2 regions of the Mesorhizobium sp. P2_H9 genome follow, and region 2 is predicted to be linked to the other one. Evidence: predicted binding sites of a transcription regulator. Region 2 holds the regulator's gene; the other holds the start of a gene.
The links. Region 2 encodes HrcA, which represses chaperone genes, less so after heat shock. Its sites were predicted from a motif close to GTTAGCACTCNCNNNNNGNGAGTGCTAAC; they were not measured.
Positions count from the first base shown of each region.

Region 1: the regulator HrcA is predicted to act here: its motif matches at 4,702-4,730, upstream of AC1DXN_RS01265 (co-chaperone GroES).

Region 1 covers NZ_JBFUFX010000001.1:232,863-247,130, reverse strand. The annotation lists gene AC1DXN_RS01290 (trimethylamine methyltransferase family protein) at 1-1,016, shown strand, start outside; gene AC1DXN_RS01285 (SPW repeat protein) at 1,099-1,458, opposite strand; partial or broken gene AC1DXN_RS01280 (NAD(P)-dependent oxidoreductase) at 1,570-2,201, opposite strand; gene AC1DXN_RS01275 (hypothetical protein) at 2,336-2,500, opposite strand; gene groL (chaperonin GroEL) at 2,642-4,267, opposite strand; gene AC1DXN_RS01265 (co-chaperone GroES) at 4,317-4,649, opposite strand; gene AC1DXN_RS01260 (hypothetical protein) at 4,898-5,161, shown strand; gene AC1DXN_RS01255 (DUF1488 family protein) at 5,158-5,424, shown strand; gene AC1DXN_RS01250 (DUF6500 family protein) at 5,484-5,708, opposite strand; gene AC1DXN_RS01245 (hypothetical protein) at 5,777-5,968, opposite strand; gene AC1DXN_RS01240 (hypothetical protein) at 6,016-6,213, opposite strand; gene AC1DXN_RS01235 (DUF3168 domain-containing protein) at 6,463-6,870, shown strand; gene AC1DXN_RS01230 (hypothetical protein) at 7,044-7,343, shown strand; gene AC1DXN_RS01225 (response regulator transcription factor) at 7,451-8,116, shown strand; gene AC1DXN_RS01220 (ATP-binding protein) at 8,163-9,539, shown strand; gene AC1DXN_RS01215 (hypothetical protein) at 9,669-10,115, shown strand; gene ccmI (c-type cytochrome biogenesis protein CcmI) at 10,299-11,438, shown strand; gene ccmE (cytochrome c maturation protein CcmE) at 11,442-11,885, shown strand; gene AC1DXN_RS01200 (heme lyase CcmF/NrfE family subunit) at 11,897-13,879, shown strand; gene AC1DXN_RS01195 (cytochrome c-type biogenesis protein) at 13,876-14,268, shown strand, end outside.
Region 2 covers NZ_JBFUFX010000021.1:31,784-46,051, forward strand. The annotation lists gene AC1DXN_RS29225 (ABC transporter ATP-binding protein) at 1-879, opposite strand, end outside; gene AC1DXN_RS29230 (glucokinase) at 1,046-2,071, opposite strand; gene mepA (penicillin-insensitive murein endopeptidase) at 2,175-3,257, opposite strand; gene AC1DXN_RS29240 (SDR family oxidoreductase) at 3,323-4,225, opposite strand; gene queG (tRNA epoxyqueuosine(34) reductase QueG) at 4,222-5,382, opposite strand; gene AC1DXN_RS29250 (glutathione S-transferase family protein) at 5,363-6,055, opposite strand; gene AC1DXN_RS29255 (undecaprenyl-diphosphate phosphatase) at 6,229-7,035, shown strand; gene AC1DXN_RS29260 (YraN family protein) at 7,296-7,673, opposite strand; gene rsmI (16S rRNA (cytidine(1402)-2'-O)-methyltransferase) at 7,666-8,580, opposite strand; gene AC1DXN_RS29270 (hypothetical protein) at 8,744-8,929, shown strand; gene AC1DXN_RS29275 (hypothetical protein) at 8,937-9,122, shown strand; gene AC1DXN_RS29280 (low molecular weight protein tyrosine phosphatase family protein) at 9,158-9,481, opposite strand; gene hemW (radical SAM family heme chaperone HemW) at 9,487-10,650, opposite strand; gene rdgB (RdgB/HAM1 family non-canonical purine NTP pyrophosphatase) at 10,662-11,309, opposite strand; gene AC1DXN_RS29295 (VOC family protein) at 11,309-11,719, opposite strand; gene rph (ribonuclease PH) at 11,734-12,450, opposite strand; gene hrcA (heat-inducible transcriptional repressor HrcA) at 12,705-13,790, shown strand; gene AC1DXN_RS29310 (hypothetical protein) at 13,871-14,068, shown strand; gene AC1DXN_RS29315 (PQQ-dependent sugar dehydrogenase) at 14,158-14,268, shown strand, end outside.

The DNA.
Region 1 (14,268 bases), on a different contig from region 2:
GCTTCCGCCACTATGCCGTCAATCGTGCGCAGCTGACACTGTCCGACAAATTCCCGTTCGTCTTTGCCCGCGGCACGCCGCAAGTCGAGGACGGCTTCGAGATGTTGCGTCTGGCGCGCGGCCTGTCGGAGGACGCATTTCGTTCTGGCGCCCATTGCTACACCATCATCAACACCAACTCGCCGCGCCAGCTCGACATTCCGATGGCGCAAGGCATCATCGACTTCGCCAAAGCCGGGCAAGTGCTGATCATCACGCCGTTTTGCCTGGCGGGCGCCATGGCGCCGATCACCGTCGCCGGCGCGCTGACGCTGCAGCACGCCGAGGCGTTGGCCGGGCTGGCGCTGGCGCAGATCGTGCGGCCAGGTGCGCCGGTGGTCTACGGCTCGTTCTCGTCCAATGTCGACATGAAGTCGGGCGCGCCGGCCTTTGGCACGCCCGAGCATGTCAAGGCGACGTTGGGCGCCGGCCAGCTGGCGCGCTTCACCGGCCTGCCCTGGCGTTCCGGCGGCGGCAGCGCCGCCAACATCTCGGACGCGCAGGCCGCACACGAAACGCAGTTCGCGCTGTGGGGTTCGGTGCTGGCTGGCGCCACAGTGTGCATCCATGCAGCCGGCTGGCTCGAAGGCGGCCTCAGCGTCTCCTTCGAAAAGCTGATCACCGACATCGAGGCACTGCAGACCGTCGCGGAACTGTGCGCCGCCACACCCGGTGATGAGGATGCGATCGGTTTTGAGGCCATTGCCGAAGTGCAGCCGGGCGGGCATTTCTTCTCGGCCGGACACACGATGGCGCGCTACCGCACCGCTTTCTATGAGCCGCTGGTGGCCGATTGGTCGAATTTCGGCAACTGGACGCTTTCAGGGTCGAAGACAGCGACCGAGCGCGCCACCGGCATCTGGAAACGGACGCTTGCCGACTTCACGCCGCCGGTGTCCGCCATCGCCACCGCAGGCATTCTCGATGAGTTCATCGCCCGGCGCACTGAACAAGGCGGCGCGGCGCCGGTCTCGTGAGGTGGTGCCGGCTGGCGCATCGCTCTCAGCGATCAGCGGAGCCCGCCGCTCACGCGCCGGGCCCCTCCTTTGTCGTCACCGATCACGCATGCGCGTGCGGGTGATGGACGTCCCAGACTGCCCAGGCCGATGCGGCAACCACCAGCACGCCCAGGATGACATGCGTCGCCATCGCGTCAGCGTTGGCCACGAACCCCAGCAGCCAGGGTGAAACGATCAGCCAAAGTCCGAGAACAAGGTTCACCCACTCTTCCCACTCGGCGAATACGGAGAGCGTCGCGAAGGCCAGCGCACCGAGCACAACGCCAACAATCCAGGCGTTGTAAGCGGCAGTGGTTTCAGCGGCGAAGCCGATTATCCAGGGTGAGATGAACAGGCAAACGGCAAGGATCAGATTGATCAGATCCTGGCCACGTTTTCCTTCCATGAGTTTATTGGCCATGACAACCTCCATAGAGAAGCTTGACCAAAGCACTGCGTTTCGCGTGCACCGCACGCTTAGTCATTGATATAATTACGCTTCAAATGGCCTTCAAGGACCTGCCTAGGGAGGTCAGCGCAGGATGGCGACCGCCTTGCGCGAGTAGATGGTATCGTCGAGCTGGCCGAGCATGAAGGCCGCCACATCGGCACGTGCCAATGTTGGCAACAGGGACGACGCCCGAATACCGTTGCCGTGGCGGAATTTGCCAGTTGCCGCAGCGTTTATGAGCTTTGGTGGCCGCACAATGGTCCAGTCGAGACTGGATTGGACGATAAGGTTTTCCTTCGCCTCGTGATCGGCCACTTCACGACGCAGCACAAGCGGTACGATGATGCCGCAGAGCAGCGGCCCCAATTGCCGCCGGCTGTCGCGGACGCCAAGGAACGAAAGATAGATGAGCCGGCCGGTCCGGTCCGCTGCATGGCATCGACGATGAAGCCGATGCCGGCAACCACAACCGGGTCGTGTTTCAGCGGAACGCCGACCCCGAGACAGCTGAAAACCGCTTCATGGCCGGGAACGGCGCGCTCCACCGCCTGCCGGTCGGCGACGTCTCCGACAATCACCCTCAGGTTTTCATGGCTGACGGCAAGCTTGCTTGGGGTGCGAACGAAGGCGGTCACGGCATGGCCCTTTGCCAGCGCTGCCGAGACGAGGACTCGTCCAGTCGCACCTGAGGCGCCAAAGATCAGCAGTTTCATCTCCGCCTCCTGGACGGCTACAGCCAGGCTTGCGACCAACGTTCAATGACAGGCGCCCCTGCGTGGGTGCGCTGCCGATCACCCGTATCTTAACACGGCGGGCGCTGGGCTCGTGACGAAACGCGGCGCGCGCCTCACATCGGGCGTTTGTCGCCGGCCTTTTGCGGATCGCGGCGTATCGTGCCGGTGTCGGTCTGTCTGTGCTTGTCGGCGGCAATCCTGCGGATGCGGTCGAAGCGGCTTTCCTCGGCCGGCTTGGTCGCCGGAACGCCATTTGGCTTCGGGACGAAGGTAATCATCTGTCGATCTCCCTGTCGTTGCTGACTGATGGAACTCTTCCTGACTGGCGGAAATCCTTGGCGCGCCGGGGGAGTGCTCCCGGCGGCCGTTGTTCTGGTTTGGCCCGTCCGGCTTTGCCGGGCGGGCACTTCAGGCGATGGTCAGTAGCCGCTCATGCCGCCGCCGGCCGAAGCCGCGGCATCCTTGGCCGGGATGTCGGTGATCATGGCTTCCGCGGTGATCAACAGCGCAGCGATCGAGCCGGCGTCCTGCAATGCGGTGCGCACCACTTTCGCCGGGTCGACGATGCCGGCCTTGATCATGTCGACATAGATCTCGTTCTGGGCATCAAAACCCTGATTGTGATCCTTGCTGTCGGAGAGCTTGCCGACGACGATCGAACCTTCGACGCCGGAATTCTCGGCGATCTGGCGGATCGGCGCTTCGAGTGCCCGAAGCACGATCGAGATGCCTGCATTCACATCGGCATTGGCGCCGGTCATCCCGTTGAGCACCGACCTGGCGCGCAGCAGTGCGACACCGCCGCCGGGAACGATGCCTTCTTCAACCGCCGCGCGCGTGGCGTTCAGTGCATCGTCGATGCGGTCCTTCTTTTCCTTGACTTCCGACTCGGTGACGCCGCCGACACGGATGACGGCAACGCCGCCCGACAGCTTGGCGAGACGCTCCTGCAGCTTTTCCTTGTCGTAGTCCGAGGTGGTTTCCTCGATCTGCCCTTTGATCTGCGAGACGCGCGCCTGGATGGTCGCCTTCGGGCCGGCGCCGTCGATGATCGTCGTCGTGTCCTTCTCGATCAGCACGCGCTTGGCGCGGCCGAGCATGTCGATGGTGATGTTTTCCAGCTTGATGCCGAGATCCTCGGAAATCATCTGGCCGGCGGTTAGCACGGCAATGTCTTCCAGCATCGCCTTGCGGCGATCGCCGAAGCCCGGCGCCTTGACGGCCGCAACCTTGAGGCCGCCGCGCAGCTTGTTGACGACCAAAGTCGCCAGCGCTTCGCCTTCGACGTCCTCGGAGATGATCAGCAGCGGCTTGCCGCTTTGCACGACTGCTTCGAGGATCGGCAGCAGCGCCTGCAGATTGCCGAGCTTCTTTTCATGGATGAGGACGTAGGGATCCTCTAGCTCGACGCGCATCTTCTCGGCATTGGTGACGAAGTAGGGCGAGAGATAACCGCGGTCGAACTGCATACCCTCGACGACGTCGAGCTCGGTGTCGGCGGTCTTGGCTTCCTCGACGGTGATGACACCGTCATTGCCGACCTTGTCCATCGCCTTGGCGATCATGGCGCCGACGGTGGCGTCGCCATTGGCGGCGATCGTGCCGACCTGCGCGATCTCTGCCGACGACTTGACCTTCTTGGCACGCGCCTGGATTTCCTTGACCACGGCGGTCACGGCAAGGTCGATGCCGCGCTTGAGGTCCATCGGGTTCATGCCGGCGGCAACGAACTTGGCGCCTTCGCGCAGGATCGAAGCGGCCAGCACCGTGGCGGTGGTGGTGCCGTCACCGGCGAGGTCGTTGGTCTTCGAGGCCACTTCGCGCACCATCTGCGCGCCCATGTTCTCGAACTTGTCGGCAAGTTCGATTTCCTTGGCAACGGTGACGCCGTCCTTGGTGATGCGCGGGGCGCCATAGGCCTTGTCGATGATGACGTTGCGACCCTTGGGACCGAGCGTCACCTTGACGGCATTGTTGAGGATCTCGACGCCGCGCAGCATGCGGTCACGGGCATCGGTGGAGAATTTGATTTCCTTGGCAGACATGATTTTTCATCCAGTTCGTTTGGAGAGCAGCAAGGCATGGACAGCGTCGTCAGGCGGCTTTCTTGGTCGCCACGGTCTTGTCGATGGTCTCGCTCTTGTCGATGATGCCCATAATGTCGGCTTCCTTCATGATCAGAAGGTCCTCGCCATCGATCTTGACCTCGGTTCCGGACCATTTGCCGAACAGGATGAAGTCGCCGGCCTTGACGTCGAGCGCAATCAGCGCACCGCTTTCGTCGCGTGCGCCCGGCCCAACGGCGATCACTTCGCCTTCCTGCGGCTTTTCCTTGGCATTGTCGGGGATGATGATGCCGCCCTTGGATTTGGTGTCGCTTTCCGCGCGCCTGATGACGACGCGGTCGTGGAGTGGCCGAAATTTCATGGGGACTTCTTTCTGGGGCCGGCATAGGCGGCCGCTGCCTCCATATAGGCCCGTTGGCACTCGATAGATAGGAGTGCCAAAAATTAATCGCGGGACGGCAGAAATATTGGGTAGTATTATTCGACCGGTTCAATTCCGGGAATTCGAAGATCGCAAAATAATCCGAAAATTGAAATTTCGCTTTCGAGTGCCTATTTTAGCGGGGAAACGCATTTTCACATTCTCGCGTCAAAAAGGAGATTTCGTCCATGGCTGAAGTCGCTCAAACGATCATGGAAAAAGCTGAGGCACGCTTCGTCGACAAGCAGAAGAAAACCGCCGAGCGCAGCAAGGCGACTGCCGAATATATGTCCGAGGCGAGGCTCCGCGTCATCAAGACGGCCAGGCTGCGCGAATTGCGGCTGGCCAAGGAAGAGGCCGACCGGGTGGCGGAAGCCTTGAACCCGACGCCGAAGAAGAAGCGGGCGGCAGTCAAGAAAGCCGTCGCCGCGCCAAAGGGAGTAAAATCATGAGCCTTACATTCCCCAACCGAAGCCGCAGCTATGACGAGGCGGGCAAGCGTATCCGCTTTGTCGGCCATGACGGCATGTTTCAGATTTCCTTCTCTGTCACCGCCGATGCCATCTCGAAGGCGCCATCGGGGACGGCGACCTCCGAGGCCACCTATCTGGCGGCCTTCGACACGGCGTCCAGCTCCATCCACGACATTGCCAGGAACGCCTATGCCCGCACCCGCAGGAGCATGTATGTGCTGACCGCGGCTGATTTCGGCTAATGCACGTCGCCCAAAACTGCGCAGCTTTTTTGGGATAACGACGTGTATGAAATCTAGGATCAGCCGGCGTCCATCTCCTCGACCATGGCCCGTATCTTCACGGCCCTTTCAAAATGGTCGAGCCGGTGGGTTCTGATCCACCATTCCGCAGCTTCCATGAGAAGTTCGGGGTCGTCATTCCTGTTTGCAAAGAACGCATAGAACGACAGGCTGACGCCGGCGCCTTTCTCCGCGATCTTGCGGTCGCAGACGTCCAGGACCTTCTGTTTCAGGCTCGGTCTCACGGCAATCCCCTGTCTGTAGAACATTCAGCCGATGCGCACCCTTCCGCGGTAATCCGCCCGGGTTACGATCAGGTCCCGCGGTCTGCTTTCGCCCGCCGCTTGACGTCTCGGCTATTCAGCCGGTCGACCGTCGCCTCGGCGTCACGCATGTCCATGCCGACCATCACCTGGTGCTTGAGCTCGACGGGCTGGCCGGTGAAAATATCGAAAATGGTCCAGCTGCCAGGCTGCTCCATGCGCAGTGCGTAGCGGTTTGCCATGCTGACGTCCTTTGATTGCCACGTTCGAGCGACCGACGTCGCTGGCGTCAGGCCTTGGTGATGAAGAACACCGCCGCCAGTACAACGACTGTCCAGACCACCACGGACAGCTTCAAAACCAGGCCACCATGTGCAGACAGGGCCGCCCGCAGGCTGGTCATCGTCTTCTCCAGTCCCTTCGACGCGGTCGGCGCGGCAATCACGACCGGCGCCTTGACCCCGAGTCTTCCGAAGACAGGCAGCACCGATGGCTCGCGCACGAAAATGACCTCGACTGTTTTGGAGAAGACCAGGCGCCGTCATAGCACCGTTTTTCAAACACCTTGCATACCAAATAAAAACCAGCTTGGCCGTAAGGGGCGCCGCTGCCGCCAAGGGCCGCACATGACGACCGGGGTGATCTAGCGCCGGAACATCAGCGCGGTTAGGCTGGAACGAGAAAGCGTTGACGGGTGCGCAGCCTGTTCAACTGCGAAGGGCGAGGGGATTGACGAATGACGGCGCCCGGCGATTTGCAGCAGGCCTTGTTCCAGAGATTGAAAAGCGATGCGCCGCTGTCGGCGCTGTTGGCTGGCGCCGGCCTGCTTGAGCAGGCAACCGACAACGTCGCCTTTCCCTACGTGACCTGCGGCCTGACCAGCGCTTTTGATTGGGACACTGGCGCCGATAACAACGCCGATCAGCTGGTGACACTGCATGTCTGGTCAAAGGCCCATGGCGAAGCCGAGACGCTTGCCATCATGGACCGCATCAAGGCGCGCCTCGCCGACGCGGCGCTGGTCATCGGCCCGCGTGGCCAGACACGGCTGTCGCTGGAGTTCGCCGAGGCCCGTTATGACGAGGATCTTGCCGTCCATCATGGGCTGCTGCGCTTTCGCGCCATCACGCGGGAAGACGCCTGAGCGCTTTCAATATCGGTGAAACGGAGTCTAGACTGGACTTACGCCGGTTTCACCGGGTTGGGCGGTGAAATCTCAGGTTGAATGTCTCGAGTTGCAAGGGGTGTGGCGGGCATGTTTTCAGTAGCCTTCACCGTTCATTTCACGTTCAGCACCGATGCGTTACAACGCTGACCATGACAACGCTTCGCTCCCATCTCCGAACCGCGACACTGGCGCTTTGCGCGGCCGGACTGTTTGCGTCGCAGGCGACCGCGATGCAGGTCGCCATGCCCGCGCAGGTCCAGCCGATCGTATTGGCCGCGTCCGACTGCTACGCGATCGGCCAGCAGGTTGCCGAGCAGAGCGGTGGCACGCTGGCCAAGGCGTCGCAGTCGACGCGCGGCGGCCAGCCGGTCTGCGTCATCGTCGTGCTTGTCCCGGGCAAGGACGGACAGCGCCCGCGCCGTTCCGAAATCATCGTTCCGCAGAACTGACCCGATCTTCCATCCTACTGGCCTCCGTTTCCCAGGCTGCTGGAATCGGCCTATATCTGAGCCCGACGCTTCAACAGGCCAACTCTTCAACAGGTATCGATCCCCGCATGCGCGTACTCGTGGTCGAAGATGACAAGGATCTCAACCGGCAGATATCGGATGCGCTGGTCGACGCCGGTTATGTCGTCGACCGCGCCTTTGACGGCGAGGAAGGGCATTTTCTCGGCGACACCGAACCCTATGATGCCGTCGTGCTCGACATCGGCCTGCCGCAGATGGACGGCATCAGCGTCGTCGAGCGCTGGCGTCGCGGCGGCCGCAAGATGCCGGTACTGATCCTGACGGCGCGCGATCGCTGGAGCGACAAGGTCTCCGGCATCGACGCCGGCGCCGACGACTACGTCACCAAGCCGTTCCATATCGAAGAGGTGTTGGCCAGGGTCAGGGCGCTGATCCGGCGCGCCGCCGGCCATGCCTCATCCGAATTGACCTGCGGGCCGCTGCGCCTCGACACCAAGGCTTCCAAGGCCGACGTCAACGGCGTGCCGCTGAAGCTGACCTCGCACGAGTTCCGCCTGCTTGCCTATCTGATGCATCACATGGGCGAGGTGGTCTCGCGCACCGAGCTGGTCGAGCATCTCTACGACCAGGATTTCGACCGCGATTCCAACACTATCGAGGTTTTCGTGGGCCGGCTTCGCAAGAAAATGGGCATCGACATGATCGAAACCGTGCGTGGCATGGGCTATCGCATGCGCGAACCGGAGGCGTAAGGCGGAACCTCTTCCTACAAAGCTGGCCGCCTCAAAAGCGCTTTCAGTGCGGTTCTGGCCGCGTTCGCTGGCGTTTCGCGTCATCGCCTTTTCCACGGTCTGGGCGATCCTGACGCTTGTCGTCATCTTCACCCTCATCACCACGCTCTATCGCCAGGCCAGCGAGCGTGGTTTCGACAGCCTGCTTTCGGCGCATCTGTTCAACCTGATCGGCTCCGTCGGTGTCTCCGAAGGCGGGCAGCTGACCGGCGCCCCCGACCTTGGCGATCTCCGTTTCTCGGAACCGAATTCAGGCTGGTACTGGTCGGTGGAACCGGCCTCGGAGGGCGTTCATGGCGACCTGCATTCGTCCTCGATGACCAAGACCATCCCGTCGCCAAGCATCGCCGAAGTCCCCTTCAATGCCAGCTTCCAGCGCAGCTATGCGAGCGAAGGCATCAAGGGCGAGGCGGTGGAAGTGTTCGAGAGCGAATTCGTCCTCGATTCGAAAAACCGTGCGGCGCGCTTCCGCGTCATGGGCAACCAGAGCGAGCTTGAACAGGAGATCGGCAGCTTCCAGCGCCGTCTGTTGACCTATCTCTCCCTGTTCGGCGTCGGCATGATCGCCATCAACGCCATCGCCATCCTGCTTGGCCTGCAGCCATTGCGCCGGGTCCGCAACGCGCTCGCAATGGTGCGCGAAGGAACCGCGCAAAGGCTCGACGGCCGCTTCCCGGCCGAGATCGAACCGCTCGCCAACGAAACCAATGCGCTGATCGAGAACAACAAGCGCATCGTCGAGCGCTCGCGCACGCAGGTCGGCAATCTTGCCCATTCGCTGAAGACGCCGCTGGCGGTGCTCATCAATGAGGGCCGGGCACTCGGCGGCGCCAAGGGCCAACTCATCGCCGAGCAGGCAGCCTCGATGCAAAAGCAGGTCGACCACTATCTGCAGCGGGCCCGTGTCGCCGCGCAGCGCGACAGCGTCGTCTACCGCACGCCGGTGGCGCCGCTGGTCCAGCGCATGGTGCGGGTGCTGCAGAAGCTCAACCCGCAGACCAGCCTCTCGCTGTCCTTGCCGGCCTCCGACATCGTCTTTGCCGGCGAGCGCGAGGATCTGGAGGAGTTGCTCGGCAATCTGCTCGAAAACGCAATGAAATGGGCAAAGAGCGCCGTCGCTATCACCGTCAGGCCGGTTGTCGGCAAGGACGGCGCGGCAAACCTGTTCGAGATCGATATCGACGATGACGGTCCGGGCATTCCCGAAGACAAAGCGCGCGAGGCGCTGAAGCGTGGCCGGCGCCTCGACGAGACAAAGCCGGGGACGGGGTTGGGACTTGCCATTGTCGCCGACCTCGTCAACGAGTATGGAGGCGTTCTGGCGCTGGAACGCTCCGTCATGGGCGGGTTGAAGGCGGTGGTTCGATTGCGGAGCCTTCAGTGATACTTTTCCAAGCGGCTGCGTGCAGCCAAATTTCCGACAAATATCAATACTATGGCCACATCAGCTTTCCGATGACGCGGCCCCCGGCTCATCCACAGCAGGCATAACTCAAGAAAACCGGTTGTTGGCATGAAGATTCGCGTCGCGCTCCTTTCCGCACTGGTGGCCCTTTCGGGCTGCGGGACGCTGGGCAAGGGCAGTGGCCCGGACATCACGGTCACCGAGCCGCCAGCGACGAACCCTCCGTCCGGCGCCAAGGTCACGGCGACGATCATCTCGGCCATGGCCGGCGGCCTAGTTGGCGGATCGATCGGCTCAGGTCTCAGCGACGCCGAAAAGCGCAGCGCGCTGGAGGCGGAATACAAGGCGCTTGAATATACGGCGAGCGGCCAGAAGGTGACGTGGAAGAGCGACCGGACCGCCCATTACGGCGAAGTCGTCGCCGCCCAGCCCTATCGCGTCGGTTCGCAGGACTGCCGCCAGTACACCCACACCGTCTTTACCGGCACCGCCGGCGCCACCGCGCGCGGAACCGCCTGCCGCAACGCCGATGGCAGCTGGACGCCGCTGACTTGATCAATGCATGTCGCCCAAAGGCGCGCAGCGGTTTTGGGACAACGACATGCATAAAACAAAGATCGGGCCGGATACTGACTCGGTCCGGTTGATATCGATCAAGGACATGCGGCGCGCCTGTCGTCAAAGCGTCGCAGGACGCCTGTGTTGGCAGGGCAGGGCGCTGCCGCTATTGGATGAGACATGCTGTTCTGGGTCATAGCCGCAATCCTCACGCTGGGCGCAAGCCTGGCGGTGCTGCTGCCGCTGGCCGGCGGCGCCAAGGGTGCTTCGACCAGCAGCGATCACGACCTGGAAGTCTATCGCGACCAATTGGCCGAGCTTGACCGCGATGCGGCGCGCGGCCTGATCCAGCCGGCGGAAGCCGAAGAGGCGCGCGCCGAAATCGCCCGCCGCATCCTTCGCCTGGACAGTGCCGGCCCGGCCGACAAGGCGGTGACACGGCAGCCGTCAAGGGCAACACGTCTGGTCGCAACCGCTGCCGTATTGGTGGTTCCCCTGGTCAGCTGGGGCCTTTACAGCCAGCTAGGCTCGCCTGATCTGCCGTCGCAGCCACTCAGCGAGCGGCTGGCCAAGAACCCCGCCGATAGCTCGGTCGACGAACTGGTGGCGCGCGCCGAAGCCCACCTTGCCGCCAACCCTGGGGATGGCCGCGGCTGGGACGTGCTGGCCCCGGTCTATCTGCGCCTGCAGCGATTTGCCGATGCAGTGACAGCCTATCGCAATGCCATTCGCCTCGATGGCGACAGCGCTGCCCGTCAGGCCGGCCTCGGCGAGGCGATCGCCAACGCCGCCGGCGGCATCGTCTCGGCGGATGCTCAAACCGCTTTCGAGGCGGCGCTGAAGCTCGATCCGGCAAATCCGAAGGCGTCCTTCTATCTGGCCATGGCGCTGGCGCAGGAAGGCCAGACCGACAAGGCCATTGCGGCCTGGCAAACCATGCTCGCCACGCTGCCGCCGGACTCGCCATGGCGCGGCGCGGTGCAGCAGGCCCTGGTGGAATCCGGCAATCGTGCCGTGGCGTCCGGACAGCCGGCGAAGGGCCCTGACGCTGCGGATGTCGATGCGGCCTCGTCGATGTCACCGCAGGACAGGGAGGCGATGATCAACACCATGGTCGCCGGCCTCGACGAGAAACTGAAGCAAAATCCGCGCGACGCGGAAGGATGGATGAAGCTCGTTCGTTCCTATGTCGTGCTGGGCAAGGCCGACCAGGCACGCGATGCGCTCAATCGCGGTATCGCCGTGTTTGGGGCGGACAGTGATGAAGCGAAGAAATTCACCGCCTTTGCCGCTTCGCTCGGCGTGACGGCGACGGAGTAGACCATGACGCGCAAACAGAAACGACTGTCGGTGATCGCCGGTGGGCTGGCGTTTCTCGGTGCCGCCACCGGTCTCACCTTCTATGCGCTCGGCCAGAAGGCCTCCTATTTCTACATGCCCGCCGATCTGACCACTGCCAGCCTGCAGCCGGGACAGCGCATCAGGCTCGGCGGCCTCGTCGAAAAGGGCACGATCGAGCGTGGCCAGGGCGCAACCGTCGCCTTTTCCGTCACCGACAAGCAGAAATCGGTCAAGGTCACCTATACCGGAATCCTGCCCGACCTGTTCCGCGAAGAGCAGGGCGTCATCACCGAAGGCGCCTTCGGCCCGGACGGCACCTTTGTCGCCGACAGCGTGCTGGCCAAGCACGACGAAAACTACATGCCCAAGGAAGTGGCCGACGGCCTCAAGGCCAAGGGCGTGTGGCAGGAGAGCAAAAGTGAATAGCGAAAACCATCATGGTTGAAACCGGGCATTTCGCGCTGGTTCTCGCGTTCGCGCTGTCGCTGGTGCAGACGCTGGTGCCGCTGTTTGGCGCCCGCACCGACAACCAGAAGATGATGGCTGTCGGCGGTCCGGCGGCGGTGACCGGCTTTGCCCTGACCGCGCTGTCCTTCGCCGCACTGGCGACAGCCTATGCAAGCTCCGATTTTTCGGTGGCGAGTGTGTGGGAAAACTCGCATTCGCTACAGCCGCTGATCTACAAGATCACCGGCACCTGGGGCAACCATGAAGGCTCGATGCTGCTCTGGGTGCTGATCCTGACCTTCTTCGGCGCGCTGGTCGCCGTATTCGGTTCCAATCTTCCGGCATCGCTGCGGGCCAACGTGCTGGCCGTGCAAGGCGCGATCGGCGCCACCTTCTTCCTGTTCATCCTGACCACGTCCAATCCGTTCATCAGGCTCAATCCGGCGCCCATCGAGGGCCGCGATCTCAACCCGATCCTGCAGGATCTCGGCCTCGCCATCCATCCGCCGTTGCTCTATCTCGGCTATGTCGGCTTCTCGATCTGCTTCTCCTTCTCGGTCGCCGCCCTCATCGAGGGTCGCATCGACGCGTCATGGGCGCGCTGGGTGCGGCCATGGACACTGGTCGCCTGGATGTTCCTGACCGGCGGCATCGCCATGGGATCCTACTGGGCCTATTACGAACTCGGCTGGGGCGGTTTCTGGTTCTGGGATCCGGTCGAGAACGCCTCCTTCATGCCGTGGCTGGCGGGCACGGCGCTGCTGCACTCGGCGATCGTCATGGAAAAGCGCTCGGCGCTGAAGATCTGGACGCTGCTGCTGGCGATCCTGACCTTCTCGCTGTCGCTGCTCGGCACCTTCCTGGTGCGCTCCGGCGTGCTGACCTCCGTCCACGCCTTCGCCACCGATCCGACACGTGGCGTCTTCATCCTTTGCATCCTGACACTGTTCATCGGCGGCTCGCTGGCACTGTTTGCCTTTCGCGCCTCGCGGCTGACGGCCGGCGGCCTCTTCCATCCGATCTCGCGGGAAGGCGCACTCGTCCTCAACAATCTGTTCCTGACCACGGCCGCGGCAACCGTGCTGATCGGCACGCTCTATCCGCTGGCCGTCGAAGCCCTTTCGGCCGACAAGATCTCGGTCGGCGCTCCGTTCTTCAATCTGACCTTCGGTCCGCTGATGGTGCCGCTGCTGGTCATGGTTCCCTTCGGGCCGCTGCTCGCCTGGAAGCGCGGTGATATTCTCGCCGTCGCCCAGCGCCTGATGGCGGCTTTCGCCGCGGCCTTTCTGGCCGTGCTGGTGACGGGGCTGTTCATCGATGGCGCGTCGGTGTTCGCCGCCCTTGGCGCCGGCCTTGCCTTCTGGCTGATCTGCGGCGCGCTCACCGATCTCGCCGTCAAATCCGGCTTTAGCAGTGTCGCGCCCGGCATCATGCTGCGGCGCTTCGCCGGCCTGCCGCGCTCGGTCTTCGGCACCACGCTCGCCCATCTCGGGCTCGGGCTGACGACGCTCGGCATCGTCGGCACGCTGTGCTTCGGCACCGAGAAGATCCTGTCGATGCATGCCGGCGAAACCGTCGAATTGTCGGGCCACACGCTGCGCTTCGAAGGGCTCTATCCGGCGCGAGGATCCAATTACAGCGAGGATCGCGGCCGCTTCGTGCTGCTCGGCGCCGACGGCGTCAGCGCGGCCGAAATCACCTCGGCCAAGCGCTTCTACCCGGTGCGTCAGATGACGACGACCGAGTCCGGCATCAAGACGATCTGGTTCAGCCAGCTCTATCTGTCGCTTGGCGACGAGGGCACCGACGGCTCCGTCGTCGTGCGCCTGTGGTGGAAACCGCTGGTGACGCTGATCTGGGGCGGCGGCCTGGTGATGATGGCAGGCGCGGCGATGTCGCTGCTCGACCGCCGGCTGCGTGTCGGCGCGCCCTTGCGCCGCCGCAAGCTTGCGGCATCGGCGAGCCTGCCATGACAGCCCGACTTTCGCTGGCCTCGCTTGTCCTGTTGTTGGCGCTGCTGTTTGCCGGCGTCGCCCAGGCGGTCAAGCCGGATGAGGTTCTCGCAGATCCGGCTCTGGAGGCGAGGGCGCGCTTGCTGTCCGAAGGCCTGCGCTGCATGGTCTGCCAGAACCAGTCGATCGACGAATCCGATGCCGACCTGGCGCGTGACCTGCGCATCCTGGTGCGCCAGCGCCTCGTCGCTGGCGACACCGACCAGCAGGTGATGGACTATATCGTCTCGCGCTATGGCGAGTTCGTGCTGCTGAAGCCGCGCTTCAGCATGCGCAATGCCTTGCTGTGGGGTACGCCTGTCGTCCTGCTGTTGGTCGGCGGGATCTTCATCGTGCTGACCGCGCGCTCG
Region 2 (14,268 bases):
GAAGACCGCCCCCGGCGGCTGCCCAAGATACAGCGCCCGGTAGCCGGAATAGGCGACCACGGCGGTAATGGCGAGGCCGCCGAGAATCTCGGAAATCGGCGACAGCCGCTCCGCGACACGGGCGATCTTGTTGTTACGCTGCTCGGCCGTATCGGCCATGATGCCGATGCGGTGCGCCAGCTCGTCCTCCAAGGTGAAGGCCTTGACGATGGCGATGCCTTGCGTGGCCTCCTGCACCGACCCGTTCAGCCGCGAGTTGATCAGGACGGATTCCCGGTTGATACGCCGCAGGCGGCGGGTGATGTAGACGACGGCCCAGATCAGCGGCGGTCCGATCAGCAGCGAGCTGAGCGACAACACCGGATCCTGGTAGATCATGACGCCGACGAGGGCGATCAGCGACACCGCGTCGCGGCTGATGGAGGTCAGTGTCAGCGACAGCAGATCGCGAACGCCGCCGACATTCTCGTTGACCTGCGCCGCCAGCCGACCGGAACGCGTATCGTTGAAAAAGTCGACGCCAAGCTTCATCAGATGGTCGAAGGTGCGTTTCTGGTAGCGCGCCACCAGGTTGTTGCCGATGCTGGCCAGTGCCACCGCCTGGCCGTAGCCGGCGAAGCCGCGCAACAGCGAGGCTCCCATGAAACCGGCGCAGACCCAGAAGATTATGTCGCTGCGCCGCTCGACGAATATCCCATCGATCATCGGGGCCATGACCCACGCTAGAAACGCAGTGGTGGCGGAAACAATCAGCAGGCAGCCGATGGCAACGACATAGGTCCAGCGATATTCATTGCCGTTTTCAGCCAGGATACGGCGCAGCACCGCGCTGACCTCGGAAGGCTGGACTTTCAGTTTGAGTGGACCTTGGGCTGTCAAATCGCGAGCGCTTCGTGGTTTCCTAGGGATTCCAGGCTGGAATTCGGCCCCCTCTTACCGCCCCGGCCGGGGCTTGCCTATGGCGAAACTTCGTCGCGGCCAAGGGCGCGGATCAAGAAAGCGACAACCGTGTCTCGCAAAAGCCCTATGTTCGGGGCGAAATGGATCATGCCCGCCAGCGCCGGCCCGCGGTCTGCACACCGAACAGCGACGGGTTTCTGGCATAGGCGGCAAGGCCCAGAAGCGCTGCCAGCGGGTGGGTGATCACGTAGACTGGCATCAAGCGCATCAGCTCGCTATGCGGTGCCTTGTCCTCGAAGGCGGCGCGGAAATTGCCGGCTTTCAGGGCCGGCACGATCTTTTGCGCGATGCCGCCGGTGAGGAAGACGCCACCGCGGCTCATGAACACCAGCGCCAGGTCGCCAGCGGTGCGCCCGAGGCAGGTGACGAACATCGACAGCGCTTCCTCGGCGATCCGGTCGGTTTTCGCCAGTGCGGCAGCTGTGATCTCGGCGGGCGCGGTGAAGGGCGCCGGCTTGCCGTCGGCCTTGGCCACCGCCCGGTAGACGTTGACCAGGCCGCGTCCGCACAGGATCTGCTCGCCGGAAATGCGGCCCTCGAGCTTCTCTATATGTGGGAACACCTGGAAATCGCGGGCCGAGCGCGGTCCGATGTCCATATGGCCGCCCTCGCCCGGCACCGGTATCCAGTGGTTGAGGGCATGGATCAAACCGGCGACGCCGAGCCCGGTTCCGGGACCGAGCACCACGCGCCCGGCATTGGATTCCGGCGTGCCGCCGCCGATCTTTTCCATATGCTCTTCGCCGAGCGCGACGACGGCCAGCGCCTGCGCCTCGAAATCGTTGAGCACGACGATGTCGCTCAGGCCGAGATTGGCAAACATCTGCTTCGGCTTGACGATCCACGGGCAGTTGGTGAGCTGGATCTCGTCGCCGTCGACCGGGCCGGCCACGGCCAGCACCGCCGAATTCGGCCGCACCGACGAGCGGTCGAGCACCGCCGCCTGGATCGCCTCGTCGATGGTGTTGAAATTGGCCGTCTGCACGATTTGCGGCTCGCTCGGCTCCGAGTTCGCGTCGAGCACGATCGAAAAGCGCGCATTGGTGCCACCGATATCGCCGATCAGGATCGGAAACCGCAGCACAGTATCGTCGTCACTCACGCTAGGCATGCCCTTGTCCGTCCCCGTTCCGGCGGCGTTGCACCGTTCTTCGTTGACTAGCGCATGAGTTTGGAAAGGGAAAGAATGGATTTCGCCAGGGACCGCTGACAGGTCAGTTTCCCGGCCGCGGGCGCGGCAGCGGAATGTGGATCTCGGGGGTCGCAGCGAAGGCATTGGCCGAAGCCGGCAGAACTGTTCCTGGGCTTTCGGCTGGCGGAGCCGGCTCTGCATCTGCAAGAGCAGGCGCGGCAGCGATCGGCATGCCGTCGCCATGATAGGTGGCGGCTTCCGCCGAGGCCGGCGCCGGCGCGTCGAGCACCGCCTGGCACTGCTTGGGCAGGTTCGCCATCGTCATAATGTCGCGCGCCTTGGGCGCATCCGGGTTCTTGTTGGGCCGCCACGGCTCCTCGGTGAACCACCAGGCCAGCGACTTGTCGCAGCCGTCGCCGGGCGTGGTGGCTTCCTGCGCCTTGCAGTTGGGCGAGCCCGGCTGGCAGCCGATGCGCATGTGAAAATGATAGTCGTGGCCCCAGAACGGCCTGATCTTTTGCAGCCAGCTGCGGTCACCGGTGACGGTGTCGCAAAGCTTCTTCTTGATGCCGGGATTGACCAGGATGCGCTCGACCTCCGGGTAGCTCGCCGCGCGCTTCAGCAGCCGCATATGCGCCGGGGTCCACAGCGCGTCCTTCACCAGATGCGTCTTTTCGTCGACCAGCAAGGTGGCGCTCATGCTTTCGCGTTGCGCAGTCGACAGCGGATGGCTCGACATTGGCGTCAGCCAGATGTCGGCGTCGAGACCGATCTGGTGCGAGGCATGGCCGGTCATCATCGGGCCGCCGCGTGGCTGCGAAATGTCGCCAATCAACAGGCCTGGCCAGCCGTCGGCCGCTGCGTCGCGCGACAGCTTTTCGACCAGCGCGATCATTGTGGGATGGCCCCAGCGGCGGTTACGCGAAGGCCGCATCACCTCCCAGTTCGGACCGTCCATGGGAATGGCGACGCCGCCGGCAAAGCAGCCCTTGGAATAGAAGCCGATCGACTGCGCCGCCACCGCCGCCGGCAATTTCTTGGCGCCGAACAGGTCTTTTGCCCGCTCTTCGGCCGCCGCCGGCTGCGCGGCGAGCCCGGCCATTGTGAGCAGGCCGAGTGCCGCCGCTAGCATTGACGTTTTGCCGAGCCGCATCGCTGTCTTCATGAAACCGGACCCCACCGCAATCCCAATGCTCGAATCATAGCACGACACACACGACGCTTCGATCGTCAGCGCTTCATCGGGCTGCGCGCTTCGCCGTCGCGCCAGTCGCCGCTTGCCCACATATGATCGAAGGCGGTGCGGTAGTCCGGAAAGCGAAAGCGATAGCCCGCCGCCTTGATCGCCGTATTGGCGACCCGCTTGTTCTCGCCATAGAAGGACCGCGCCATGGGCGAAAGTTGGGCGGTCTCGAACGGAATTTCCGGCGGTGGTGCGACACCCATCAACGAAGCGGCATAGGTGACGACATCCTGCGGCGGCGCCGGCTCGTCATCGGTGACGTTGAAGATGCCACCTCTATTGCTCTCCGCCAGATGCCAGAGCGCGCCGGCAATGTCGTCGCAATGGATGCGGTTGAACACCTGGCCGGGCTTGACCAGCCGCCGCGCGGTGCCGTTGTCCAGATTGACCAGCGCATTGCGGCCTGGTCCGTAAATGCCGGACAGCCGCAAGATCGCCACCGGCCGGCCGATATCCTGGCCGAGTTTCAACCAATCCTGTTCTGCCGCGACCCGCATCACCGACCGTTTCGACACCGGCCGGCATGCGGCGCTTTCGTCCACCCAGCCACCGCCATGATCGCCATAGACGCCGACGGTGGACAAATAACCGATCCATGCGAGGGCCGGCATATCAGCCGCGATCCTTGCGCGCGCGGCAGTCAGCACCGGGTCACCGGCCTCTTCCGGCGCCACCGAGATGATCAGATGCGTCGTTGTCTTCAGCGCGTCGCTGATCTCCGGTGTCAGCGCTCCATCGAAAAGCAGAGGCTCGATGCCGGTCTGCCGCAGCGCCGCGAATTTTTCAGTCGAGCGCGTCGTGCCGAAAATCTTGTTGTCATTGGCGTTGCCTCGGGCAAAAGCCTTGCCTGAATAGCCGGCGCCGAAAATGAGGATCTGCTTTTCGCTCATACATGCGTCTCGATTGGAGGGGGCAACGCCAGAAGCCATTCGTTTCGCACGGCTTCTTCGCTTTCTGTTTTCATCGCAGCGGCGGCACGGTCGGCAAATTCGCTCTCAGGCACAAGTCGCGCCAGCGCCCATACCGCAACACCCCGCACCAGCGGCGAGGCATCGCCAAGCAGCGCTCTCACGGAGTCGACGAGCGAAAAATCGCCGGAATTGCCGGCGGCGATCAGCACATTGCGGACAAAGCGGTCGCGGCCGATGCGTTTTATCGGTGAACCCGAGAAGAAAGACCGGAACGCCGCGTCGTCGAGGCTAAGCAGCTCGCCGAGCGGCGGTTCGCGCAAATCCGCGCGTGCGGCAAGCTTGGCCTCGGAAGCCGTTTTGGCAAACTTGTTCCACGGGCAGGCGGCAAGGCAGTCGTCGCAGCCATAGATGCGGTTGCCGATCTTTTCGCGGAATTCGTGCGGGATCGGCCCCTTGTTCTCGATGGTGAGATAGGAAATGCAGCGCCGCGCATCGAGCCGGTAGGGTGCCGGAAAGGCGTCGGTCGGGCAGGCGTCGAGGCAGGCGCGGCAGGAGCCGCAATGGTCGATCTCCGCCCGGTCGGGCTCGAGTTCGGCCGTGGTAAAAATGGTGCCGAGGAACAGCCAGGAGCCATGCTCGCGGCTGACCAGATTGGTGTGCTTGCCTTGCCAGCCGAGCCCGGCGGCTTCGGCCAGCGGCTTTTCCATCACCGGCGCGGTGTCGACGAACACTTTCACGTCGCCGCCGGCACGCGCCACGATCTTGCCGGCGATTTCCTTCAGCCGGCCTTTCATCACCTCGTGATAGTCGCGGTTCTGCGCATAGACGGAGATGGCGCCGCGGTGGCGCCGGGCTTGCAGCGCGCGCGGGTCGTGGTCCGGACCATAATTCATGGCCAGCACCACAATGGACCGAACCTCAGGCCAAAGTACCGTCGGTTCGCCCCGGCGCTCAAGCGTCTCGGCGATCCAGCCCATCGAGCCATGAAAACCGTCGGCGACGAATTCGGCGAGCCGCGCGGGCGCCAGCGGAATCGCGCCGGGCGTGGTGACGGCAACCGCATCGAAACCGGCGCGCCGCGCTTCACGGTCGATCAGCGCGCGCAGGGTTTCGCTCTTAGAAGTCGAGGTCCGCATAATGCGACACCGGTGACAGGCCGCGCACCCGGTCGGACAGAAGCGGCCGGAACGACGGTCGCGATTTGACCCGCGTGTACCATTCGCGCGCCGCGGTGTGTTCGCGCCAGTCGATCTCGCCGAGATAATCCAGCACCGACAGCGTTGCAGCCGCCGCGAGGTCGGCATAGGTCACCCTTGAGCCGGCCAGCCAGTGGCGGGTGCCGGCCAGCCAGTTGGTGTATTTCATGTGCTGGCGGATGTTGGCGCGCGCAGCACGGATCGCCGCCGAATCGGGCGAGCCGCCGCCCGCCGTCTCCGGCATGACCGGCTTCAGCACGCGTTCGCGTACCAGATGCCTTGTCACTTCGCCTTCGGCCTTGGTGAGATACCAGTCGGTCAGACGGCGGATTTCGGCGCGCTCCATCGGGTCTTCAGCAAACAGCCGCTTGTCGCGCTTCAACACGCCGCGCGTCTCGTCGAGATATTCGGCAATCACCATGGCGCCGACGATCGGCACGTCGCCTTCGGCCAACAGGATCGGCAAGGTTCCGGCCGGGTTCAGCGCCAAAAACTCCTTGCGCCGCGTCCACGGCTTTTCCTCGATCAGCGCCAGCTCCTCGCCATACTCGCCGAAGGCGAGGCGAACGAAGCGGCAGGTGGCGAACATCGGGTGGTGGAAAAGCGTCAGCATGGTCCCGCGATAATAAGGCGCACTGGCGAATCGCCGGCGGCGCCGGTAAGTCTTGGCCGCCCGGATTCCGGGCCGTCAGGGTGTTGCGACCTATAGGGGGACTTCCGCGCCGTGACAAGCAAGCCCTTTCGCAAGCCGTTTTCTCAAGCGCTCACGTCAATGCCGAGGTTGCCATGGAAAGCCAGACCATCGTCGAAGCCCTGTTGCTCGGCCTGCTGGAGGGGCTGACCGAGTTCATTCCGGTCTCCTCGACCGGTCATATCCTGCTAGCCGGCCATTTTCTCGGCTTCCACTCGACCGGCAAGGCTTTTGAGATCCTGATCCAGCTCGGCGCCATCCTGGCCATCCTCAGCGTCTATTTCCGCCGCCTGTGGCAGATGCTGATCGACCTGCCGCATGACCGGCTGACGCGGCATTTCGTCATCGGCATCCTCATCGCCTTCCTGCCGGCGGCACTCATCGGCGCGCTGGCGCATGATTTCATCAAGACGGTGCTGTTCGAATCGCCGAGGCTGATCTGCATCATGCTGATCATCGGCGGCGTCATCCTGCTGGCGGTCGATCGCATGAACCTCAAGCCGGTCTACCGCGACGTCGAGCGCTTTCCGACGCGGCTCTATCTGCAGATCGGCCTGTTCCAGTGCCTGTCGCTGATCCCCGGGACGTCGCGTTCCGGCTCGACCATCGTCGGCGCGCTGCTTCTCGGCGTCGACAAGCGTGCGGCGGCGGAGTTCTCCTTCTTCCTCGCCATCCCGACCATGGTCGGCGCCTTCGCCTTCGACCTGTTCAAGAACCGCAATGTGCTCAGCACCGCTGACCTGCCGATCATCGCCATCGGTTTCGTCGCCGCCTTCATCACCGCACTGATCGTCGTCCGCTTCCTGCTCGACTACGTCTCGCGCAACGGCTACTCGCTGTTCGGCTGGTGGCGGCTGGTGGTTGGCATAGTCGGGCTGGCGGCGCTGTTCGTCTGGGGGTGAGGAGTGGTCCGCAGCCTCCGCGACTTCGTCATCCACGGGCGGAGCAAGGAGCGTAGCGACGCGGCGCAGACCCGAGGATCCATGCCGTGAAGTCGACCGAAGAACGTGGTCGGGATAGCTCTCGTCAGGCACCCTGCTTGATCCTCCAGATTTTCCACCGCAGAAGCGCACATAGGTCGCGGCATGGATCCCAGGGTCTCCGCGACGTCGCTCCGCTCCTGCTTCGCCCTAGGATGACGAAGGAAGGGTGCCGACCTCAGCTAATCCCTCCCATAAAACACATTCTCGACATGCACCGGCCAGCGCCAGGGCAGCACCGCCACCATGTCGAAACGCATCGACAGTTTTCCATAATCCCGCTGCCGCATCAGCCAGAGATCGGCCGCACCCTCGATGCGGCGCTCCGATTCGTGGGCAATGGCTTCCATGGCCTCGATCAGCGAGCGCCGCGCCTTGACCTCGACGAACAGCACCAGATTGCCGCGCCGCGCGATCAGGTCGATTTCGCCGAGCTTGGTGCGATAGCGGCGGGCCAATATCCGATAGCCTTTCAGCATCAAAGCCGCTGCCGCCAGCCATTCGCCGCGATGGCCGCGCCGATAGGCCTTTTGACGGCTGGCGCTTGGGCGCTCAGCCACCGCCGCTTTCTCCGCCGCCGTCCTTCAGCTCGAGCAGCCGCCGGTAGAGCGCCTGTTTCTGACCGCCGGTCATCTTCGCCGCTTCCGCCGCTGCCTTTGAGGCCGGCATCTCGGCGGCGAGCGACAGCAGCAGCCGGTCGATATCGGCGGGTTGGTCGGCCTTGGCCTCAGCGGGCCCGACGCAGATGACGATCTCGCCCTTCGGCGTGTCGGCCGCCGCATAGTGGTCGGCCAGCATTTGCAATGTGCCGGTGCGCATTTCCTCAAAGGTCTTGGTCAGCTCGCGGCCGATCGCGGCTTTCCGCTCGCCGCCCAGCACGTCCACCATGGCGACCAGCGTCTCGGCCAGCCGGCGCGGCGATTCGAAGAAGATCAGCGTCGCCGGCACTGCCTTGAACGTCTCCAGCTTGGTCAGCCGCTGTCCGGTTTTGACGGGCAAAAAACCGGCAAACAGGAAGGCGTCGGACGGCAGGCCGGACGCCGTCAGTGCGGCAAGCGGTGCCGACGGGCCGGGGATCGGCACGACGCGAATGCCGTGGTCGATGGCTTCGCCGACCAGCCGGTAGCCGGGATCGGAGATCAGCGGCGTGCCGGCGTCGGAGATCAACGCCACGCTCTGCCCGGCCTGCAGGGCCGCGATCAGTTTTGGCCCGGCCTCGCCGGCATTGTGCTCGTGATAGGCTGACGTGCGGCGGCGAATGCCATAGCGGTCGAGCAGCACGCGCGAAACCCGGGTGTCCTCGCAGGCGACGACGTCGGCGGCGGCCAGCGTTTCCAGCGCGCGCAGCGTGATGTCGGAGAGATTGCCGATCGGCGTCGCCACCAGATAGAGCGCCGGCTGCAGCGGCCGGACCGATATCTCGGTCTGCCCGATCACATAGCTGCGTTTTGCCGTATCACCGGTCACCAGTGCCCCTGATATTTCGAATGCGTTTACCCTGTTTGGCACGGAGCAGGCGCGGTTGCAAAACGTGACCGCGATGTAATGTGGCCGCCATGCCTTTGCCACAGTGGGGAACGAAACCAAGCCCGGCGAATTTACCCCCTGAGTCTCTGAGGAGGAGGACAGGATGGACAGCCTGAAGATCCAGGACGTTTTCGAGCCCTACTATGCCGGCCGCAAGCGCTTTGCCGCGCCGAAGGACAGCGTGCCGAGCGAAAAAGGCAACAGACAGTCGCAAAAGCCTGTCCCGCGCGCGCCGGCAGCGGAGATCAGGCTTTCCGACAACGAACCCGACAGCACGACGGAGCACTGACCGGACGATGCCCAATCGCTTCGATATTTTCATCACCCGTCTTGAAACGAAAACCACCAGGGAAGGCGTCCCGCCGCATCCTATTGCCGACCAGCATATCCGCCGCGACAAGGGCACTGCCAAGCAGGTCCGGCCTGGGGAGGCGCTTGCCGAAAAAGACCGCACCAAACGCCGCCACAAACACGACGCCTAGGCGCCATATGCACGGAATGGCGGTTCTAGAACGCCTTAGCCCAGATACCTGGACACCCGTGCCTTCAGCAGATCAATCAGCTCCAGATCCATGAATTCGTAGTCGTCGGGGATGTCGAGGCAGATCACCCGGGCCTTGCTCAGGCTGTCCCTAAATCTCTTCTGCAGTTTGGTGCGGTGCGCCTTCTCCATGACGAAGATGATGTCGGCCCACGCCACCAGCTCATGCGTCAGCGGCGTGTCGGCATCGTGGTTTGTTCCCGCCGATGCGACCTCGATATCCTGGCGCTTGGAAAACACCTGCTCGGCAGTCGGGCTGCGCAAGCGGTTCTGGCTGCAGACGAAGAGCACGTTTTTCAAAGGGGTTATCTCGCCAGATCCGCCACCACGGCGTCGAGCACGATCATGCCGGCGGCCGTGGCGCGCAGCCGGGCGTTGCCGATCGGCGCCACCAGCCCTTCGTCCTGCAGTACCGTCAGCCGCGCCGTCGACAGGCTGCGTCCGGAAAACGCTTCGTAGCGCGACAGGTCGATGCCTTCGGCGAGCCGCAAGCCCATCAACAGGAACTCGTCGGCCTCCTCCGAACGGGTCAGGATTTCGCCACCGGTGACGCCATGAGCCTTGGCCTCGACCAGATTGGCCCAGGTCTCCGGCATTCTCTCGGCGATCGTGACTGTGCGGCGGCCGTTTTCGATGAAGCGGCCATGCGCGCCGGGGCCGACGCCGACATATTCGCCATAGCGCCAATAGGTGAGGTTGTGCCGGCTTTCCGCGCCTGGCCGGGCGTGGTTGGAGATCTCATAGGCCGGCAGCCCGTGCGCCGCGGTGATTTCCTGCGTCAGCGCATAGAGGTCGGCGGCGTGGTCATTGTCGGGAATGGCAAACTTCTTTGCCGCATGCAGCGCGTGGAACGGCGTGCCTTCCTCGATCGTCAGCTGATAGAGCGACAGATGGTCGGCGGCGTGGCCGATCGCCTGTTCGAGCTCCAATGCCCAAGCCTCTGGCGTCTGGCCGGGCCGCGCATAGATCAGGTCGAACGACAGCCGCGGAAAGATTTCGCGCGCCAGCCCGATCGCATGCAGCGCCTCATCGACATTGTGCAAGCGGCCGAGAAAACGCAAATCCTTGTCGTTCAGCGCCTGCACGCCGAGCGACACCCGGTTGACGCCGGCCGCGCGATAGCCGCGAAAGCGCTCCGCCTCGACCGAGGACGGATTGGCTTCCAGCGTCACCTCGATGCCATCGGGCACCGTCCAGTTTTTGGCCACCGCGTCCAGCACCGCCGCCACCGTTTCCGGTTTCATCAGTGACGGCGTGCCGCCGCCGAGAAAAATGCTGGTGACGTCGCGCGGTCCGGTGCGTTCGCGCATGGTCTTGAGCTCGGTCTCGAAGGCGCGGGCAAAACGCTCCTGGTCGACGGGCTGGTGGCGGACATGGCTGTTGAAGTCGCAATAGGGGCACTTGGCCGCACAGAACGGCCAATGGATGTAGACGCCGAAGCCGGGGCTGCGGTCGAGGGGCATGGTCATGCCGGACCCAATCATTCCGAACCAAGTCGCGCTTGGGCGAATTTCTGGAAGGCGCGGGCGCGGTGCGACAATGCGGTCGGCTGGCCGGGCTTCCAGCCGTGTTTTTCCTCGGCACTCATCTCGCCAAAAGTCTTGTCGAAACCATTGGGCAAAAACACCGGGTCGTAGCCGAAGCCGAGCTCGCCGCGCGGCGGCCACACCAGCGTTCCCTCGGCCTCGCCGCGATAGTACTCGGCATCGCCGTCGGGAAAGGCCAGGCAAATGACGGCGACGAAGCGGCCCTTGCGCTGTTCCGGCAGAGCCGCGCCGACTTCCTGCAGCGCCACTTCGGTGCGCTGCATGGCCATGCCGAAGTCGCGCGAACCATCCGGCGTCTCGGCCCAATTGGCGGTGTAGACGCCGGGCGCGCCGTCGAGCGCATCGACGCACAGGCCGGAATCGTCCGACAGCGCCGGCAGGCCGGTCGCCTTGGCCGCGGCCAGCGCCTTGATGTAGGCGTTTTCCTCAAACGTGGTGCCGGTCTCGTCCGGCTCCGGCAGGCCATAGTCCTTGGCCGATTTCGCTTCGAAGCCGAACGGCCCCATCAGATCGGCGAATTCGCGCAATTTGCCGGCATTATGGCTGGCAACGACGATCTTCTTGCCATCGAGAGAATGCATCAAAGGCCCCAGATTCTTGGCTCGGCGAATTCGATCGAGTTGCCCGAGGGGTCGCGAATATAGATCGAGCGGCCGCCTTGCGGCCATTCGAACTCACTTTCGATGGCGATCTTTTTCGCCTCGAGATGCGCCTTCCAGCGGGCGATCTCGGCAGCGCTTGCCGCAAAGCAGAGGTGGCCGTCGCCAACCGTGCCGTGCGGCGGCACCTTCAGCCGCGCATCGGGCGCCGGCGGGACTTTCGTCGCCTCGGCATTGAAGACCAGCAGCACGCCGGAACCGCAGCGGAAGAAAATGTGCCTGCCGTCGACCTTGCCGAGCAGATCGAGGCCGAGGATGTCGGTGTAGAACGCTTCGGCCGCCGCCAGATCGGTGACGTAGAGGGCTGATTCCAGGATGGCGGCGGGGGTCATCGTGAAGCCGAAGGTTACGCCACAGCCATCTGCTGCAGGCTGACCAGCCGCTGGATGCCTTTCTTGGCCAAGCCCATCAGCGCCGCGAACTGATCCTCGGAAAAAGGCTCGCCCTCGGCCGTGCCCTGGATCTCGACGATGCCGCCCTTGCCGGTCATGACGAAATTGGCGTCGGTACCGGCCGAGGAATCCTCGACATAATCGAGGTCGATGACCGGCTGGCCGTCATGGATGCCGCAGGAGATCGCCGCGACATGATCCTTCAGCACCTTGGCGACGCTGGCCATCTGCCGGGCTTCCATCCAGCGCAGGCAGTCGTAGAGCGCCACCCAGCCGCCGGTGATCGAAGCGGTGCGGGTGCCGCCGTCGGCCTGGATGACATCGCAGTCGACGGTGATCTGCTGTTCGCCCAGCGCCTGCAGGTCGACCACGGCGCGCAAAGAGCGGCCGATCAGACGCTGGATTTCCAGCGTGCGGCCGCCTTGCTTGCCGGCGGACGCCTCGCGGCGCATGCGCTCGCCGGTCGAGCGTGGCAGCATGCCGTATTCGGCCGTCACCCAGCCCTTGCCGGAGTTGCGCATCCAGCCCGGCACCTTCTCCTCAAGGCTCGCCGTACACAGCACATGCGTGTCGCCGAACTTCACCAGGCACGAGCCTTCGGCGTGCTTGGAGACGCCGCGCTCGAAGGAGATGGCGCGCATTTCGTCGAATTGGCGTTTGGAAGGGCGCATTCAGGCTGTTTTCCTATGTTTTTCGGAATCGTGGCCGGCTTGTAACCGCATGGGGCCCATGGCGCAAAGGAAAATGGCCGACACAGGCGCCGGGCGACCTGACACAGGCGCCGGGCGACCTGACACAGGCGCCGGGCGACCTGACACAGGCGCCGGGTGATCTGGCACAGACACCGAGTGATCTGAGACACAGACACCGGGTTGCGCGGGCGCCGGTGAAGTCTATATCCTTTAGCCGGAGGTTTTTGGCTCGAATGACCAAGGCAGTTGCCGAACCCAGTTTGCTGTCGCCCGCGCTGCAGTCGCTTGATATGCGCTCGCGCGATATTTTTCGGCGCATCGTCGATTCCTATCTGAAGGACGGCGAACCTGTGGGCTCGCGCAGCCTGTCGCGCATCCTGCCATCGTCGCTGTCGCCGGCCACCATCCGCAATGTGATGAGCGACCTCGAGCATCTCGGCCTGATCTACGCTCCGCACATTTCCGCCGGTCGCTTGCCGACCCAGGCCGGGCTGCGGTTTTTCGTCGATGCTTTCATGGAACTGGGCGATCTCTCCGACGAGGAGCGCCGCACCATCGAGGCGCAGGTGCGCGCCTCCGGCTCGGGCGCGACGCTGGAACACATGCTGACCGAAGCCAGCCAGATGCTGTCCGGCATGTCGCGCGGCGCCGGCCTGGTGCTGACCGCCAAGAACGAAGTGGCGCTCAAGCATATCGAATTCATCCAGCTCGAGCCGACCAAGGCGCTGGCCGTGCTGGTGTCGCAGAACGGCGACGTCGAAAACCGTGTCATCGACCTGCCCGCCGGCGTCACCGTCTCGCAGTTGCATGAAGCCTCCAACTTCCTCAACGCCCACATCCGCGGCCGCACGCTGGCCGAGGCGCGGGTCGAGATCGCCCGCGTCAAGGAAGAGACCAAGGCGGCGCTCGACACGCTGTCGCAGGATCTGGTCGAGAAAGGCCTAGCGGTCTGGGCCGGCGCCGACAGCGGCCTGCCGGCGCGGCTCATCGTCCGCGGCCGCGCCAACCTGCTCGAAAATGTCACCGCCCACGCCGAGATCGAGCTGCTGCGGCATCTGTTCGAGGACATGGAGACGCAGGACGGGCTGATCCAGCTGCTCGACCTCGCCGAAGAAGGCTCCGGCGTGCGCATCTTCATCGGCTCGGAAAACAAGCTGTTTTCGCTGTCGGGTTCGTCGCTGGTCGTCGCGCCCTATCGCGACAAGGACGCCCGCGTCATCGGCGCGCTCGGCGTCATCGGCCCAACCCGGCTGAACTACGCCCGCATCGTGCCAATGGTCGACTATACGGCGCAGCTGATATCGCGCATGCTCCGTTGAGGTGTATTGATATTCAGGTGAGGTCGGCCTGACCTGAATATCAAGTTGCCTCATGGCAAGGCTGCGCAAGGAGAAAAACAATGGCTTTCGAAGAGATCAAGGCGCAGATCAGCCTGCTGCTCGAAGAGATGGTCAACCAGCCGGAGGATCAGCATGAGGTGCAGGAACAGCTGCGCGAGAAGCTGAGGGAAATGCGGGCCATGGGCCTGCCGCTGCCGGCCGATCTCGTCGAGCTGGAAAAGCGCCTCGACGACGATTTCTACGCCGCCGGAAACTGAGTCTCGATCCCTTCAACACCCCGTGTGATGCGGAACGACCGACGAGCCCACCCGTTTCGCCGTGTCGAGGTGAAGCCATGGAGTTCAGCATGATGCGATTTGCCGGTCCGACGGCTATTTCCGCCGCCTTGTTTTTCGCCATGGCGGCATTTGCCCAAGCGGATCAGCCGCTGCTGAAAGGCGAAGCCGCCTTTGGCGAC